4 regions of the Sideroxydans sp. CL21 genome follow, and region 1 is predicted to be linked to each of the others. Evidence: riboswitches for the same ligand, from Rfam matches in the RefSeq annotation. Region 1 holds a riboswitch; each other region holds the start of a gene.
The links. A riboswitch is a leader RNA that binds a small molecule or an ion and turns the genes downstream of it on or off. The one in region 1 is predicted to bind cyclic di-GMP.
Positions count from the first base shown of each region.

Region 2: another riboswitch for cyclic di-GMP. It lies ahead of QOY30_RS04995 (PEP-CTERM sorting domain-containing protein); the one in region 1 lies ahead of QOY30_RS11280 (bacteriohemerythrin).
Region 3: another riboswitch for cyclic di-GMP. It lies ahead of motB (flagellar motor protein MotB); the one in region 1 lies ahead of QOY30_RS11280 (bacteriohemerythrin).
Region 4: another riboswitch for cyclic di-GMP. It lies ahead of pstS (phosphate ABC transporter substrate-binding protein PstS); the one in region 1 lies ahead of QOY30_RS11280 (bacteriohemerythrin).

Region 1 is NZ_LR699166.1:2,426,301-2,430,630, reverse strand. Features, by position in the region: gene QOY30_RS11300 (Hsp70 family protein) at 1-636, opposite strand, end outside; gene QOY30_RS11295 (hypothetical protein) at 797-1,027, shown strand; gene QOY30_RS11290 (bacteriohemerythrin) at 1,132-1,560, shown strand; gene QOY30_RS11285 (prohibitin family protein) at 1,688-2,521, opposite strand; cyclic di-GMP riboswitch class I at 2,828-2,908, shown strand; gene QOY30_RS11280 (bacteriohemerythrin) at 3,041-3,556, shown strand; gene QOY30_RS11275 (rhomboid family intramembrane serine protease) at 3,742-4,320, shown strand; gene QOY30_RS11270 (NAD(P)/FAD-dependent oxidoreductase) at 4,330-4,330, opposite strand, start outside.
Region 2 is NZ_LR699166.1:1,045,114-1,049,443, forward strand. Features, by position in the region: gene QOY30_RS04985 (DsbC family protein) at 1-679, shown strand, start outside; gene QOY30_RS04990 (type II secretion system protein) at 1,183-1,959, shown strand; cyclic di-GMP riboswitch class I at 2,378-2,459, shown strand; gene QOY30_RS04995 (PEP-CTERM sorting domain-containing protein) at 2,571-3,443, shown strand; gene QOY30_RS05000 (type 2 periplasmic-binding domain-containing protein) at 3,548-4,330, shown strand, end outside.
Region 3 is NZ_LR699166.1:2,877,982-2,882,311, reverse strand. Features, by position in the region: gene QOY30_RS13660 (integration host factor subunit beta) at 180-530, opposite strand; gene motB (flagellar motor protein MotB) at 585-1,511, opposite strand; cyclic di-GMP riboswitch class I at 1,588-1,690, opposite strand; gene QOY30_RS13650 (PA0069 family radical SAM protein) at 1,905-2,969, shown strand; gene QOY30_RS13645 (integration host factor subunit beta) at 3,128-3,415, opposite strand; gene lipB (lipoyl(octanoyl) transferase LipB) at 3,680-4,327, opposite strand.
Region 4 is NZ_LR699166.1:3,444,419-3,448,748, forward strand. Features, by position in the region: gene rng (ribonuclease G) at 1-1,325, shown strand, start outside; gene pstS (phosphate ABC transporter substrate-binding protein PstS) at 1,432-2,478, opposite strand; cyclic di-GMP riboswitch class I at 2,711-2,797, opposite strand; gene QOY30_RS16465 (HU family DNA-binding protein) at 3,015-3,299, opposite strand; gene QOY30_RS16470 (SRPBCC family protein) at 3,470-4,063, opposite strand; gene QOY30_RS16475 (DUF167 domain-containing protein) at 4,118-4,330, opposite strand, start outside.

The sequences.
Region 1 (4,330 bases):
GTGATAGGCCGCGGCAATGGGTTCATACTGAAAACTCACCTCGCGGAAGCCGGTGGCGCGGGCGATGGCTTCAAGGGTCGCCTCGGCTTTGCGGTCGGCTTCCGTATCATCATCCACGAAAAACACAGGGCGGCCGAACACGGTCTGGTCGAAAGATCTATCCGCTGCCGCTTCGGCTCGCTGCTTGAGTTCGGCGATGAACTGGGTTAGCAATTCGACGTACGTCCGCGAGCGCCCTTGAACTTCGGTTCTGCCTTCCATCTGGCTGCTGCCCAAGAGGCTCTTCAAGGCGCGCATCAGACGGCCTTCGTAGCCTTCCAGATATTCGTTGAGGCCGGCCCGACCGACGCTGACGGTGTTTTCGTCGGCATTGAAAAATATCACGGAGGGCAAGGTGAACTTGCCGTCTTCCAGTGCCAGCAAGGGCGGCTGACCAGGGCGCAGCCAGCCAGCCGTCGAGTTGGATGTACCGAAATCGATGCCGCAGGCGCGGGCGGGAGTTTCAACAGGCATGGGCGGGAGATGGCCTAAAACCGGGCCGATAAAAATGGGCGGCGATGCTACCGCCATCGCGGGCAAAAGTCGAATGGATGCGCTTGCCGTGGCCGCTTGGCCGACCGTTGACTCACGCTGCATTATTTGCACTTGGTTTTTGAGCGCGCCCCTATTAAAGAAAGCAGACAATTAACCATTCCTATGATATGGTTATAAGGTAGCTGGTTGCATAGAGTGCAAAACGACTAAAGGCAACATAAAAAATTGCCGTTTTAATGAAGAACCCTTTGGAGGGGAGTTCATGCAAAAATTCAAATTTTCCATAAGGACGCGTGATGGCCTACCAATCGAGCGCCTTATGATCTCAGCCAGGGATCAAGAGGAAGCTGAGCGCAAACTAAAGCAGATGTACCGCCACTGCGAAATAGTCAACTGTGCTGCGCATCATGAAGTAATAATGAAGAAGGGGCAGAATACCTTCATCAAGGACATTGCCTCTTTGCTCGCCACACAAGAAAGTATTTCCGGGTAGTCACAAATACCTCGACTCGATCAGCGCATACGGCAAAACGCTTTATGCAGTGCATTGTAGTTTTTGAGTCGGCAGGCTTGATAGATAGTCATTAGACATTTTCGATGAAAAAACCGCAGTGGAAGATTGAATGGAATGATGGAATGAGTGTGGGCATTCCCGAAATCGATGAGGATCACAAACGCTTCATTTTGCTGATCAACGAGCTTAATCTTTCCATCACAGAAAGAATGAAGGCAACAGAGATCAAGAAGCGATTGCAGGATGTCATTGAGGATGCAAATCAACATTTTGAGCAAGAAGAAAAACTCTTTCGAGAGCGGCAATATCCTAATGCTGAAGGGCATGCAATTTCACACAATATTGTGAAGAATACACTTAAAAGAATTCAGGACTCGTTTGTGCCCTATGGATTAGACGCGGAATGGGTGGACGCTGCGCTGGTCATTAAACAAATTCTGATCAATCATATTCTGACTGAAGATATGCAATACGCTGACTTTTTCGCAACAATCAAAGCGAAGCGTCAATGAAGGCTACCGGTCCAAATATTCTTTATCACATTAAGGCGATCAAATTGGTGCGACATGACCATTATGAACAACCCATTTTTGACATCGGTTCCCCTGAAAATGTGAATGGCCGCTGCTGGAACGGAATTTAGTGCGCCTTCCCCGCGCCATTGGGCTTGGACTCCGGCTCAAAAGTTCTGGTGTCCAGAATCAATGGAAGATTTCCTTTCCCTGCATCCAGAATAATTGTCTTGCTGTTGGGAGATTGAACCAGTTTCTCAATGGCTTCAATCTGTTTCCATTGAAGAAGGGCATCAGTCAAGCCTTTTCCAATCAGTAGTTGATAATCGGCTATCCCTGCGGCTTCAATTTTTTTACGCTCGGCTTCTTTTCTTTCCTTATCGAGGACAAACTGCATGGCGAGAGCCCTTTGCTCTTGCTGGAGTTTCAGTTCGATTGCTTCCTGGACGACTTTGGGAAGGTGAACATCCCGGATCAAGATTCCATCGACCTGAATGTGTTTGGATTGAAGTTTCCGGTTGACCTCCGCGAATATTTCTTTTTCGACTTCTTCACGTTTGGTAGAGTAAATTTCTTCCGGGCTGTAACGTCCTACAACTTTCCGCGCCCCGCTACGGAGAAGCGGGCCAAGGAGAATCCGATAATAGTCCGGTCCGATTTCTGTCTGGAGAAGAAAAAGCTCGGAGTTGACAGGCTTAAATAGGATCGAGGTATCGAGAATGATGGAAAGACCGTTGTTAGCCAGTACATCAAGGCTTTCCTGATGTTCCTGCTCCCTTAAATCGTATTGATAGATTTCGCTGAAAGGCGAGACTATATGGAAGCCTTCTCCGATGGGCTCTTTTAATGTCCCGCTGCTGGGAGTCCATTCGACGGCTCCCATTCCGGACTGGACAGTTGTGCAGGCCGACAATGAAATCACTACGCAACCCATGACAGCAATAAGCAATGAGTTTTTCATAAAACCTCCTGTCATTCCATGCAAATAAAATTGTTGATTTGCGTGCCGCATTCAGACACCGCAGCCAAAATTAGGAGTTCTCAAAAAATTTACGCACAGGCTTGGATAATTATAAGAAATCACTGCGAAGAACTGGATGAATTAAATTTCATGGATCATGGTTACTACCATGCACATTCAATATCCTTGCGCGTGAAATAGGATAAATTCTGAGTTCCACTTGGAAACTTGCGAAATGGGGCCTGCCTGGGAATACATGCCGGGCTGCTGGTCATATTGACCATAAATTGAATAGGGAATATTCTGAACCTTGCTTGGCAAACGTACTGAAAAGTATGGGCGCAAAGTCTCCGGCCTAAGGGTAACTATGGTAGCGGGACTGCGACATGGGTTTCCATTCCTGTGCCTCTCTCCAGCTCCGTCGGTCGTTGAAATCAATTGGGAGGAGATATTTATCTGACTTAATTGAACTCGTTTCAATATCAAGCGAGCACTAATCCATAACGAGGGGAGGTAATAATGTCCGAGTTTGCCATGTCAGACGAAGAGATTTTCTTCAAGTGGTCGCCAGACTACAGCGTCGATATCAATACAATCGACAATCAACATCAGGAGTTGATCTGCATTCTTAATCACTTATTCATCGCTGTCTCAAGGCGGCAAGCCGATAAGGAAATCGCCGTCATACTCGATGACCTTGTGGCCTACACAAAAACGCATTTCGCGCTTGAAGAGAAGCTGATGCAACAGGCCAACTACGAGGGTTTCGAAGCGCATAAACTTGAACACAGGAAGTTAATAGAGCGACTCGATCAACTAAGCAAAAAATTCTTGATCGATGAAAAACCGATTCATTTTGAACTGCTGAGTTTTCTCAAGTTGTGGCTCAAGGAACACATTCAGGATAGCGATAAAAAATATAGCTCCGCACTGCGCAACAGCGGATTCTCGATTGCCGCGTGGGAACGCGAAGCGACGGCAGTCTTCATGGAAATGGTTGAAAAGACCGGTCGTTGGTGGAGGAAAATCTGGTAAGTTAAGCGACGCTTGCTGTGCAAGAACGGTTGGTCGATGAATTCATATCGAACTTGCACATTGCAGCCGGGAATTGCCGGTCGATGTATGACCCCATATAAACAGTGCGTGGTATCGATCAGACATGCGACGGCACGGCCGGTGAAACTCAATCGAGACTCGGCTGAGTGCATAGGAGGTAAGCGGTGCGCAGCCCTTTGTCCACTATTTGGACCATTATATTTTTGACCGTTGCCGGGTTTCTGCTGGAGATCGGCGCGGGTGAGCCTGCCGTCAGCGGATTCGCCCTGTGGCCTTTCGGGGCGGGTTTCATGCCCTGGCAGTTGCTAACGTATGCTTTTTTGCACGCCAGCATCACCCATCTCGCCTTCAACATGTACGGTTTCTGGATGTTTGGCCGTGAACTGGAGTACCTGATGGGGCATCGGTCATTTCTCCTCCTGTATTTTGCCAGCATCCTGTCGGCGGGGCTTATGCAGTTGTTCGTCACGAGTGTGACCGGCAGTGTTTACCCGACGATAGGAGCATCAGGCGGCGTGTTTGGTTTGTTGCTTGCCTACGGTATGTTCTTTCCGAACAGGATGCTCATGCTCATTTTTCCGCCCATTGCTCTCCCGGCATGGTTGTTTGTGACCTTGTATGCAGGCATCGAGCTGATTCTTGGTGCGACAGGAAGCCAGGCCGGGGTTGCGCATTTTGCTCATTTGGGCGGCATGGTGGGTGGTTATATTGTTATCCGTCTCTGGCGCACACGGGACCGCTGAGCTTGATGTT
Region 2 (4,330 bases), 1.4 Mb from region 1:
GTACAGCGCCTGTGGCGGCGAACAAGAGATCAGAAAGGCCATTACGGAAAATGCGCCGGACATCAAGATCGTCTCCATCTCCAAATCGCCCTATGCCGGTCTGTATCAGGTTGTCGCCAACGGCTACAGCATTTTCTATACCGATGAAAAGGGCGAAGTCGGATTTTTCGGCAATGTGGTGGATCTCAAAAATCGACAGAACCTGACCCAGCAGGAAAAGGACAAGATCACTGTGATCGATTTTTCAAAATTGCCGCTCGATAAAGCCATCGTCAGGGTCAAAGGCAACGGTACGCGCAAACTCGCCCTGTTTTCCGATCCCGAGTGTCCGTATTGCCAGGGACTCGAAAAACAACTGGAAGGCGTGAACGACGTCACCATCTACACATTTCTGTTGCCGCTCGCCGAACTGCATCCGGGCGCCATGCGCAAAGCGGAATTGATCTGGTGCGCCAAAGACAGAGCCAAGGCCTGGAACGACATGTTGTTGCTGCAAAAGGAACCCGAAGGCAGCAACACAGACTGTCAGACGCCGATCAAGGATATCGCCGAGATCGCCACAAAAAACTGGATCACCGGCACGCCAGGCATCGTTTTCAGCAACGGCAAATTGCTGTTTGGAAATCAGCCGACCGATAAAATCGCCAAGATGCTGGATGCGTCAGCGCCGCAACCTTAGATATTAGGTTGATCAAGGAAACGCTGAACAAGTTCCCTCTCCTACTGGGAGAGGGTTAGGGTGAGGGATAGCTCGTTGAATTTTCACCCTCATCCCAACCTTCTCCCGGGGGAGAAGGAGCGGCTGCGTCCTCTCCCGCTGGGAGAGGATTGAGGAGAGGGTGCCGGTGTCCAGTCGATTGAACCCAAATAGTTCATTAGACCGTCATTCCGGCCCTTCGATAAACTCAGGACAGGCTCACCTCTGGTCAGGCCGGAATCCAGTCATAAAGACATGCCGCGAAGCCGACAAAACCATGATGTTGCTTCACTTGACCGAAGGTCAGCCTGTCCTGAGCCTGTCGAAGGGTGGGAATTTTTTAATCATCTGGATTCCGGCCTGCGCCGGAGTGACGCAGATTTTGCTAATGGACTATTTGAGTTGAAATCACCGGCCCCGGACTATGCCGGACTTCAATCGGCCGGATCAATTAGGCCGGATCAACCGATAAGCCGAGGACTAGCATGTCGTTGAAGCACACGCCTTTATATTGCCGCAGCGCGGGCTTCACCTACATCGGCCTGCTGATTCTGGTCGCCATCATGGGCGTGACGCTCGCCACGATCGGCACTTTCTGGAAGACAGCGCAGCAGCGTGCCAAGGAACAGCAACTGCTGTTCATCGGCAACCAGTTCAGCCAGGCGATCACGGCCTACAATCAAAATACGCCCAGCGGAGCGGTACAGTTCCCGAAGAAGCTCGAAGATTTAGTGCTGGACAAGCGCTATCTCAACACCACACGTTATCTGCGCAAGATATTTGCCGATCCCATCACCGGCACCAGGCAATGGGGGCTGATCAAAGGCGCGGATGGCGGTATTGTCGGCGTGTATAGCCTGTCCGAAATTGAGCCGATCAAAAAAAACAATTTCGGCAGAGGATGTGAAGCGTTCGCCGGAAAAAAACACTATTCGGAATGGAAATTCGTCTATCACCCCAACGGCAACGCCCTGGCTTCAGCCGCCACGCCCGCTAGTCCGCCACCCGCCAACCCGTTACCACCCGCCTACCAGGTACCACCGGTGCAACCGCTGCCGGCAGGATCCACTGCCGACCCGCGCAAACAAAACTATTGCCAGATCACGTTCAGCACCGATGCGACAATCTGCGCGAATATTGGCGCCAAGTTTGGCGCTGCAGCCGGGGCGACTTGCATGGCGTCGGCCAGGGCACGCAACGCCATCTGCGTGAGCAGCGATGGAGCCGCATCCATGCCCCCTCTGGCAGTTCAATACCAATAACCCGAATCGCGCTGGAATCAACGCGCATCTAAACGTAGCAACGTAAATCCCGCAGTTGAATCGCAACTGCGGAATTTACGTTGACCCCGTATTTTTTTCTCCGATATCAAGCCTACCGATTTTTTCCATTGAGATCTGATTTCTCGTTTCACCGGCACCAATACCTGTCTGTCAGCACCCGAGTGTCACGTTCAATAGTCCGGATGGACTAGTAAAACCTAGTCCGTTCGGACTAGAGAAGATATTTTTTTTGAACATTTCTTTTCATGTTGCCACGCTAATGTGCAACTCGCCTGAAAGCCGTTCAGGCACGCACCAAAATAGTCTGAACGGCTCATGCCAAATGCATTTTCAGACCGAAACTTTGTAATGACCACTCGGTAGATTTGCGGTCGGCTGCACAGGAATGTTGTGGGTCAGTTGTTAAGGCTAAACCCGTTGCGAGGCGGGGGCGGAAAGCCACGGATCTCGACGCAAGTGGAGATGGCCGGGTTGCACATGCAGTAGCGGGCGATGCGTTGTCCGTAACTTGAATGGCTGTGAAACCGCTTGCGGTTTCGGGCTTTCTTAACAGACCTCCCTCATCAGGGAGTTATTGAAAGGGATTTACGATGAAAATGAAAATGAATATGACCGTACTGGCAGGTGCTTTGGCACTGGCTGTTGCTGGTCAGGCAAACGCTACAGCAACTGACACTATCGTCAATGGCGGTACTTTTGCCAACGATCTGGTTCTGTCGGTTTGGGATACAACTGCCAACACTTCCTACACCGGCAATCTGGGTGTCACCATGCAGAGCTTCCTGAATGGCATTACCTTTGGTGGCACAGCCAAGGTTCCCGCTATTTCCGGTGCTTCAACTCAAGGTAACTTCAGCTTTAGCGATGCCACTTTGACCAGCTTCCTGGCCAAAACTACAGATGCTTATGTATGGTCCGTTGCTGCTGTATCTGTGCCTGGGATTGCTTATGGCACCTCTGGTATTCTTAGCACTACTAACAGTGGCACAGCAGCCGTTGCAAATACAACTGCACCGAATTTTACAGCTGCAGCTACAGTTATGAATGGCACATACCTCGCTGATGTCAACACAATGTTGACTGCGGCTCCTGCAGGTACAATTTCCATCACTACTCCGGCAGGTTATGCGGGTGCAGCTTATATGGGTAATTCCGTTGCCAACGGCTTCGCTGGAGCTGTTCCGTTCACCAATACCGCAGCACTCGGCGCAAGCCAAAGCTTCTACTTCGTGACCCCGACACAAAACAGCCGTGGCGCTTATGCCGGTTCTACGAACCTGCAATTCCTGAATTCGACAGGCGCGGCTGCAACATGGACGCTGGGCACAAACGGCGCGTTGTCATACGCCGTAGCTGCAGTTCCGGAACCCGGCGAATGGCTGTTGATGTTGAGCGGTTTGGGATTGCTTGGTTTCATCGCAACACGTCGTCGTAATAACGAAAGCAGCATGACCTTTGCTTAAGGTTGCGTAGCCAGCCCCTGCCTTGAAGTGGAGGCAGGGGTGATGCAAGTGAATAGCACCACTGAATATTTAATTTAATGTCATTCCCAAATTGGAGAAATAAAATGAAATTGAAAGCAATCGCAGCAGTATGCGCCTTGGCCTTTGCCGGCCAGGCATTCGCCGCAGCCCCGACACCCGCTCAAGCTGCTGCCTCAACAAATCAGTTGTTCATCTCCGGTTCTTCTGCCTTGCAGAATACGATCGGCCAGATCGCCAACGGTATTTTCACAGCCGGCACAGTGAGCGTATTTGAAGACGGCTCTGCAACAGTTCCTTCCGGCAACAACTATCGCGCTTATGCCGGTACGTTCTCGGCTGCAGCGGGTGCTGCTCTGGCTGGGCAGACCGGTGTTGTGTATGAAACTGCCAAGGGCGGTTCTATCATGGGTGTGGTTCCCGTGGCTTTGGCTCAAAATGTAAACAGAATCGATCTGACCACTTGCGGCGCAGCCGCTGTGGGCGTTGATTCTGTCACGGGCGCACCGCTGTGGTCTTGTACTGGCGCAGTTGGGGCAGTGCCTGATGCAGGTGTTTCCGACGTAGAGCCAGCCATGTTCGTGGGTATCAACGTACCGGCAGGTACTGCACCGGCTACGCCGGCCATCATCGCTGCGCTGACAGCCCAAGCCACACTGGCTCAGCCAATGTCCATCATTGTTACTCCTAACACCGGCATCACCAACCTCACCAAAGCACAGGTAACCGGCTTGATGGGCGGTTTGTCCACTGACTGGAGCTTCGTTGACGCAACTTACGCAGCAGGTCCCGTTATTGTTTGCAAACGCACTGCCGGGTCGGGTACACAGGCTTCGATCAACGACTTCTTCTTCGGTTTCCCTTGCACT
Region 3 (4,330 bases), 450 kb from region 1:
CCATTACCGTTTTGGTTCAAGCGTATTAGCCACTTCCGCTTGCTTTCAGTTACGATCTTTATCGCAGATTCAAATGTTTTCACCATACCGACTATCTAGCACTTCACCGACGCATGGCTGTCAGAAGGGTATGCCTCTCGCGATTGATACCCCGTGCCCTGCGGCACTTCGTTACAGTGTCAGGGCCGCTCTTTATTCAGACCCCTAGATTCATCCGGTGACACGGATGGTTTCTTCATTTGAAGCAGAAACAACTTCTGTACGCGACTTCGTGTCGCAATGCCGGCTTTGAAGTGCGGCACGTCCTTGGCGGGCACTTCGACAATGAGGCCCGTTTTTGGGTTGCGCCCATTGCGTGGCAGGCGATGCAGGATTCCGAAGGTCCCGAATCCCCGGATCTCAACTCTTTCCTTCTTCTCCAGAACGCAGGAAATCTGATCCAGAATCAGGCGGACGCTCATCTCAATATCCCGCTGGGTAAGTTCCGGATGTCTGGAAGCAAGCTGTTCAATCAGTTCTGATCTCGTCATGATGATGTGTATTTATAGTTGGAAGAGTGTCTGGAGAGAGTGAGGACGTTGATCTCATTCGGTTTCGAGCCATGCGCCATCCGTGCGGACAGTATTCTCTGCCCGTGCATTCATCACGATGATGCTGATGCGTCGGTTATGCGGGCTGAACGGATCGGCTGAATCGAACGGTGCAGAAGAAGACAAACCGACGACGCGGATGATCTTGTCGTCTGACATGCCCCCGCCGATCAGTGCACGCCGTGCAGCGTTGGCGCGATCCAGCGACAGCTCCCAGTTGCTGTAATTTCTTGCTGTGCCTTGATAAGGCGTTGCATCGGTGTGACCGGTAATGCCTATCCTGTTTGGTACGTCGTTTAATACGTTGCCGAATTTATGCAGGATATCAACCGTGTATGGCTGGAGGCTTGCGCTGCCCAGATCGAACATCGGGCGATTTTGTTTGTCGATAATCTGGATACGCAAACCGTCCGTGGTGATGTCGATCTGGAATTGATCCTTGAAGTTGCGCAGCTCCGGATTCGCATCAATCTCTTGCTCCAGGCGGAGCTTCAGTTCCTGCAGGTGCGCCATTTCTTTGTGCTGCGCTTCTCGTCGCCCATCGGTCAAATCGAATCGATGAGACTCCGGCACGTCGCCTTTTTTCAATTGCGCATTACCTTCAATGAGACCGTTGCTCCCATTGTTTATGATGTTACCAAGATCGGACATATCCTTCCCGCCGGCAAAGGAAACCATCAATGGTGTTTGAAAGTATTTTGCAATACCCCGCAGCCGGGCTTCCGAATTGTTTCCAATCATCCACAGCAGCAAAAAAAACGCCATCATGGCAGTTACGAAATCGGCGTAAGCGATTTTCCACGTGCCGCTGGAATGCGGCTTGCGGATGTGTTTTATCCTTTTAATAACCATCGTACGGATTTTTTTCTTGTCCGATTTGTTATTGCCAGATTTACTGATTTCAGGATTTACTACTGCCATATAACCCTCGTATTGGTTATACGCAAAGACCCGAACCAGCGGAACGCCAAAAGAAATTGAGAAAATGCTCAGATTGCCTGGCGGCCCCGCTGGCACTCGACGAGTAGTCGAATAGGAACATGTCCTTTAGCCCGGTAGCTTTGCGTCCCCGTCTTTCGGCGGGTTTGCCCTTGCAGGTGCCGATGTATAAATCGACGATTGCATTTGGATTCTATGGTTAAGCCGAGGATGCTGTCAAACTTGCTGACCTCATGGCCTACACGTCGACTTATCAAGTTGTGAAACTGCGAGCCACACATGCCCGGTTTGACATGGCCTCCCCGTGCGCCCTATAGTTGAGGAATACAGAACGATCGTTCTGTTGCAACAAGACCTCGGGCCAGGAAAGATCAAGTGAAGCACGAAGTAGTAAAAGGACGTGGCGCAACGTTGCAGATCGAAGGACGCTTCGAGAGTGTGGCACGCGAACGTGTCGATGATGGATGGGGCACAACGGATGAAGAGCTGCCTCCGTTCAGGACGACTGTGACGGTAGAGAAAACGAAGAGCGTGATCCAGCGCCACGATTCGCCGGACTTGCCGTTCGATTATTCGCTGAATGCCTATCGCGGTTGCGAACACGGCTGTATCTATTGCTATGCGCGGCCTTCGCATGGCTACCTGAACCTCTCACCGGGGCTGGATTTCGAGACCAAACTGTTTGCCAAGCCGGAGGCGGCAAAGCTGTTGCGCGCTGAACTGGCGAAGCCTTCCTACCGATGCTCACCCATTGCACTCGGTTCCAATACCGACCCCTATCAACCCATAGAACGCGAGTGGAAGATCACGCGGCAGATACTGGAGGTGCTGGCGGAATGCAGGCATCCGCTGTCCATCGTGACCAAGTCGGCATTGGTCGAGCGCGATATCGACCTGCTTGCGCAACTGGCGCGGGAAAAACTGGTGCAGGTATTCATCTCGGTCACCACGCTGGATGCTGAACTGGCACGCAAACTGGAGCCGCGCGCCGCATCTCCGCGGCGCAGGTTGCAAGCCGTACGAGCTTTGAACGATGCTGGCGTGCCCTGCGGGGTGATGGTTGCGCCGGTGATTCCTTTTCTCACCGATGCGGAACTGGAGAATGTACTGCAAGCTGCGCATGAGCACGGGGCGCGAACAACCGCTTACACCTTGCTGCGCCTGCCTTACGAGTTGAAAGACTTGTTCAAGGATTGGCTCGGCACGCACTATCCGCTGAAGGCGGAGCATGTGATGAGCCGCTTGCGGGAGATGCGCGGCGGGCGGGAGAACGATCCGGAATTCGGTTCGCGCTTTAGCGGTCAAGGCTTGTTCGCGCAGTTGTTGTCCGCGCGTTTTCGGCTTGCGTGCGAACGTCTGGGGTTCAATCGCGAAGAGAATACACTGGATACGACGCTCTTCATCAAACCGGACAAGTATGGGCAACAAAGTTTGTTTTAGTAGATGTTTTCCGAATTAACACGCCAACAAACAAGCGAGATGTTATCGCTGCTAGTTTGGCGGATTGATTGAGTCGGCCAGTGCGATAGCCGTTATCAAAGGCATTGTGCTTTCAACTATCCTGCAAAAAGCTTTAGCCAATCTGGAATATGCCGTTTTCATTTTTCATCCTGAATGGGCAATTCCCTTAATGTTTTCCCCGGTTTAAAGCGCGGGTGGTATTTGGCAGTTACCGTAATTTTTTCGCCGGTCTTCGGATTGCGACCACTTCGTGGTTTTCGATAATTCAAACCAAAGCTGCCGAAACCGCGAATCTCCACCCGGCTTCCATTCGAGATGGTCGATGCCAATTTTTCCAGGATGATTTTTACGCCAAGCTCGACATCTTTCGCTTGCAGGTTTGGTGTCAACTCAGCCAATTTGGAGATCAGGTCGCTGCGATTCATATACGTGTCTTTCATCCGGAGAAAAAGTGGGCATCCAGAAGGATGCCCAAGTAGGGAGGAGAAACATGAAAGCAGCAGTAAGCAGACCTGCATCACTTTCAGTTTAATAGAATGCAAGCAACGTGCCAGACTATGCGGCGATATTTATCAACGGGTTAGCATTACAGGGCGGAGAAAATACGCACCAGGATGCACTCAATGCACTGCGTTGGTGAGTTTTTAGTGCTGCTGATGATTGAAAATCGGGTTCTGATCTGCTGTCGGTCACTGCTCACGCAGGTGCTTCTTGTCCAAGTGCCGTTGCAAGCCATGCACCAGGTTCTGCGTAAGTTGCGCTTGCAGTTCTTCCCATGGCACCGGGATGCCGACTTCGATGGCCTGGGTGACGCGCAGTCCTTCGTAGCCGCAGGGGTTGATGTTGTCGAACGGCGACAGGTCCATATCGACGTTGAACGACAGGCCGTGATAACTGCAGCTTTTCTTGATCTTGAGTCCCAAGGCGGCAATCTTGGCGTCTCCGACATACACGCCGGGTGCTTCTTCGCGGCCTTGCGCTGCAACGCCATATTCCGCGAGCAGGTCGATCACGGCTTGTTCCATCAGGCGTACTAGTTCGCGCACGTTGATCTTCCAGCGGCGTAAATCCAGCAGCAGGTAGGCGACGATCTGCCCGGGGCCGTGGTAGGTGATCTGCCCCCCGCGATCAATCTTGACCACGGGGATGGCGGTCGGATTGAGCAGGTGTTCCGGTTTGCCAGCCTGGCCTTGCGTGTAGGTGGGCGGGTGCTGCACCAGCCATATTTCGTCCAGCGTATCGGCAGTGCGTTCGTCGGTGAAGCGCTGCATGGCACGCCAGGTCGGTTCGTAATCGACCATACCCAATGCTTTGATGTGCAGAGATGGATATTGCATAGC
Region 4 (4,330 bases), 1.0 Mb from region 1:
AAGTAAAGCGGGTGTTGCCCGGCATGCAGTCGGCATTCATCGATATCGGCCTTGAGCGGTCTGCCTTCCTGCATGTCGCCGATATCTGGGAGAACCGCGCAAGCGGCGAGGCCGCCGCGAAGCCTATTGAAAAAGTATTGTTCGAGGGGCAAAGCCTGCTGGTACAAGTCATCAAGGACCCCATCGGTACGAAGGGCGCGCGACTCTCAACACAACTGAGCTTTGCAGGGCGCATGCTGGTTTATCTGCCTCAGGAAGCACATATCGGTGTTTCGCAGCGTATTGAAGACGAGGATGAACGCGAGGCCTTGCGTGCCAAGCTGCAGCAAGTGCTGCCAGCCGAGCACAAGGGCGGATACATCATTCGCACCATGGCAGAATCCGCATCCGACAACGAATTGCGGGCCGATGTTGCTTATCTGGACAAGCTGTGGGGCAATCTTCAATTGAAATCCCAGCGTATGGCTGCCCCCGAATTGTTATACAAAGAACTGGACATCAGCCTGCGCGTGTTGCGCGATTTCGTGGATGAAAAGTCGGCGCGCGTCCTCGTAGATTCCCGCGAGACGCATGAACGCATGCTGGCTTTTGCCACCGACTACATTGCCACCGCCGTGCCCAAGCTGGAACACTATCTCGGAGCCCGCCCGCTGTTCGACATGTACAGCGTGGAAGAAGAGATCGAGCGCGCGCTGTCACGCCGCGTGGACCTGAAATCGGGCGGTTACCTCATCATCGACCAGACCGAAGCCCTGACCACCGTAGACGTCAACACTGGCGGATTCGTCGGCGGGCGCAATTTCGACGACACGATCTTCAAGACCAATCTGGAAGCCGCGCAGGTCATTGCGCGCCAATTGCGGCTGCGCAATCTGGGTGGCATCATCATCTGCGACTTCATCGACATGGACACGACAGAGCACCGTGATGCGGTGCTGGATGAATTCAAAAAAATGCTGGCGCACGACCACACTCGCATCAGTGTGAGCGGCTTTTCCTCGCTGGGCCTGGTGGAGATGACGCGCAAACGCACCCGCGAAAGCCTGGCGCATGTACTGTGCGAGCCCTGCCCGACCTGCCAGGGGCGCGGCGAAGTAAAGACCGCGCAGACCGTGTGCTATGAGATCCTGCGTGAGATCGTGCGCGAAGCACGCCAGTTCAACGCCCGCGAATACCGTATCCTGGGTTCACAACAAGTCATTGACCTGTTCCTGGACGAGGAATCGCAAAGCCTCGCCATGCTTTCCGACTTCATCGGCAAGCCCGTCTCCCTGCAGGTGGAAACGCTCTACACGCAGGAACAATACGATGTCATCCTGATGTAAGCTTGTACGTAATGCCACAGTTTCGGTGACTGATGAAAAGTCGGCGCTATCTTCTTTCTTCAGGCACCGGCGCTTGAAACTCATACAGCCGATAACTTACATCTGCCTATTTCCACAAAGGCCGGCCGGCGCGGTCCTTGATCTGCATCTTCCATGAATCGCGCACGCTTTGCATCGCCTCGGGCGGGATCAAAACGAATCCAAGATCCTGGGCGATCAGGTTTCCCTTGCGGAATGTCCAGTCAAAATATTTCAATGCCTCCTCGGTTCCGGACGCTTCAGCAGGACTGCGGGAAATAATGATGTAGGTGGCGGTGGCCAGCGGCCAGCTTTCAGAACCGATCTGATCGGTCAGCGATTGGTTGAACCCGTTAGACGCACTCCATTCTGCATTCTTCGCCGCGGCCGCAAACGAGGCCTGATTCGGGCTGACATACTTGCCGTCACGATTGCGCATCTTCACGAAGGTCAGATGCCTCTGTTGCACTACAGACGGATCGAGATAGCCGATGGAATTCGGCGTATTGCCGATTTTTTTTGCCAGATTATCACCGCCGTCAACGCCTTCCCCCACCTTCCAGGCTACCGCTGTTGCTGCGCCCATGGTGGTTTTCCATTCACTGCTGACCTTGGACAAATAGTCGGTCAGGACAAAGGTGCTGCCCGAACTGTCCGAGCGATGCATCACGTCGATTGCTTCGTCAGGCAAAGCCAGTCCGGGATTGAGGGCGACGATCGCCTGATCATTCCAGCGTCTGATTTTGCCAAGATAAATATCTGCCAGAATGACACCATCCAGTTGCAGCTGCCCGTCGCCTATTTTTTTGATATTGACGACGGGAACAACACCCCCGATCAATGCAGGAAATTGCATCAACTTGCTTTTTTCCAGCTCTTCGAATATTAATGGTTTGTCACTCGCCCCAAAGTCGGCCTTCCCCGCCAAGATCGCTTCGATGCCTTTGCCGGAACCCTGCGCAAAATATGCCAGTGCCGATCCGGTTTCAGCCTTGTATTGTTTCCCCCATTCCTGGTAAACCTGCTTGGGAAAAGTTGCCCCTATCCCAAAAATGACGCCCGCCTGTGCCTGATTCAGCATCAACAACAACATAAAAATTGCGTTCAAGCCGCCCCAAGTCTTATTCCTCTTCATTTTTTCTCCTGATTTAAAGCACAAACAAATCTAAATTTCCAGCCGGTCAGACAGCTTCACAGGCAGCCATCGCCAAATATTTTGGCGAAGCTTGCTTGGGACCAACAAGAGACCCTGCCGGCAAAACCTGTTTCTGGCACCGCCCAGATAAGCGGCAAAACCGGGTTATTTCAGGGTGAGGAGAATGACAAGAGAGACGCAGAAGTCTTGCGCGGGAATTCGCGCGAATGTATCTGGTGATCCCGCTGTCATAGCGCCGAAGCCCCTTAGACCGGTAATTTTGCGTCCTGATCTTTTGACCAGTTTGCCGTTTTCAGATTTTGTATAAAGCTTATTGCCAAGCATGAAACTATTGTTACAAGTACATGACAAGGTTACTGAGGAAATATACCTGCGTCAAGAATGGCGAAAATACGCAAGCAGTGCCAATAGTGGCACTGGAATGCATAACAGAAATCCTGCCTGACGTGCCCTGCCCAACTGAAAAGGCCGGCTTGTCGCCGGCCTTTTTCCTAAGCCATCTCTGGCCTGGATAATTACTTCTTAACGCCGTTGACTGCGGCTTTCAAGGTAGCACCAGCCTTGAATGCGGGCTGCTTGGAAGCCTTGATCTTGATAGCAGCGCCAGTGGACGGGTTACGGCCATTGCGAGCTGCACGCTTGCGGACCTCGAATGTGCCGAAGCCTACCAACGCAACGTTGTCGCCCTTCTTCAGGGTAGCGGTGATGATTTCAATCAGGGCAGCGATGTTGCGGTCAGCATCAGCCTTGCTGCTGTCTGTCTTGGTTGCCAGTGCGTCGATGAGTTCTTTACGGTTCATGCGTTTTTGCTCCTTGGTTGCGGTTGAAGTACCGGGTACGGATTGTTGAGGATATTTCACTCGTTGGCAAGTGGTTGGATCCCAATTACCCTGCAAAATCTCCTGCCAGACCTTGATTCGCGGTTGCAAGCCTTGTTTGAATCAAGCCCACAAACCAACTCAAGTCAGTCTTATTCTACTACGTTGGCCATTTGTTGCTGGTCTTCACATTGAGTTGAGGCCGTGTCGTTGCGCTTCTCGGCCAATTGGGCGATAGCGCTGAATCTGTCCACGAGGCCGTTTTTTGCAAAATGGTCGATGATGAACAGTGGAATCAGGGTGTCCGGCTCCCACACCCCCTGGAACCTGAGCGTACTTCCATGCTGGTTCGGCTGGATGCTCCAGCTTCCCTGAAATTCTTTCGAATCGCCTGACAACTGCATAAAGGAAATACCCTCATAAGGCTTTTCTGTGTACTCCATGATCGAATGAAGCCGGACATGGAAAAACAGGACATGTTCGTCGGCTGTGCGTTCAACCCTTACCGTGTTTGCGGTTTCGCGATAGGCAAGCGATTCAACCACACCCGGCAAACTCTTTGCCGCTTCATAATCAGTCAAGTAACGGTAAGCGGCACATTTAGTCAACGGGGTATCGAAATTGGCGATGAAGGTATACAAGCTGCCGGCCCTTTTTACATCCACTTGCAAACCCGGATATTGGGTATCCGGCCAGGCTATAGTGCTGGTCATCAATAGCCACCCGAACAAGATTCGCTTCATCATGGATACCCTTATAAGGAATCTTTGTGACGCGAACATGACACGGCAACTTAAGTGTCAGGCCAGCAAGTTCTCCGGCTCCACCTTGCTACCCGTGATCGCCACGACTTTGTGGCGGGATTGCCCGCCTTGTTTGAGCTCGACCTGTCGTAGTGAAACGCCGAAGGATTCGGCGATGAATTTCAGGAGTGCTTCGTTGGCACGGCCTTCGACCGGCGGAGCGGCGAGGCGGATCTTGAGGGCCACACCATGCAAACCAGCCACTTCGGT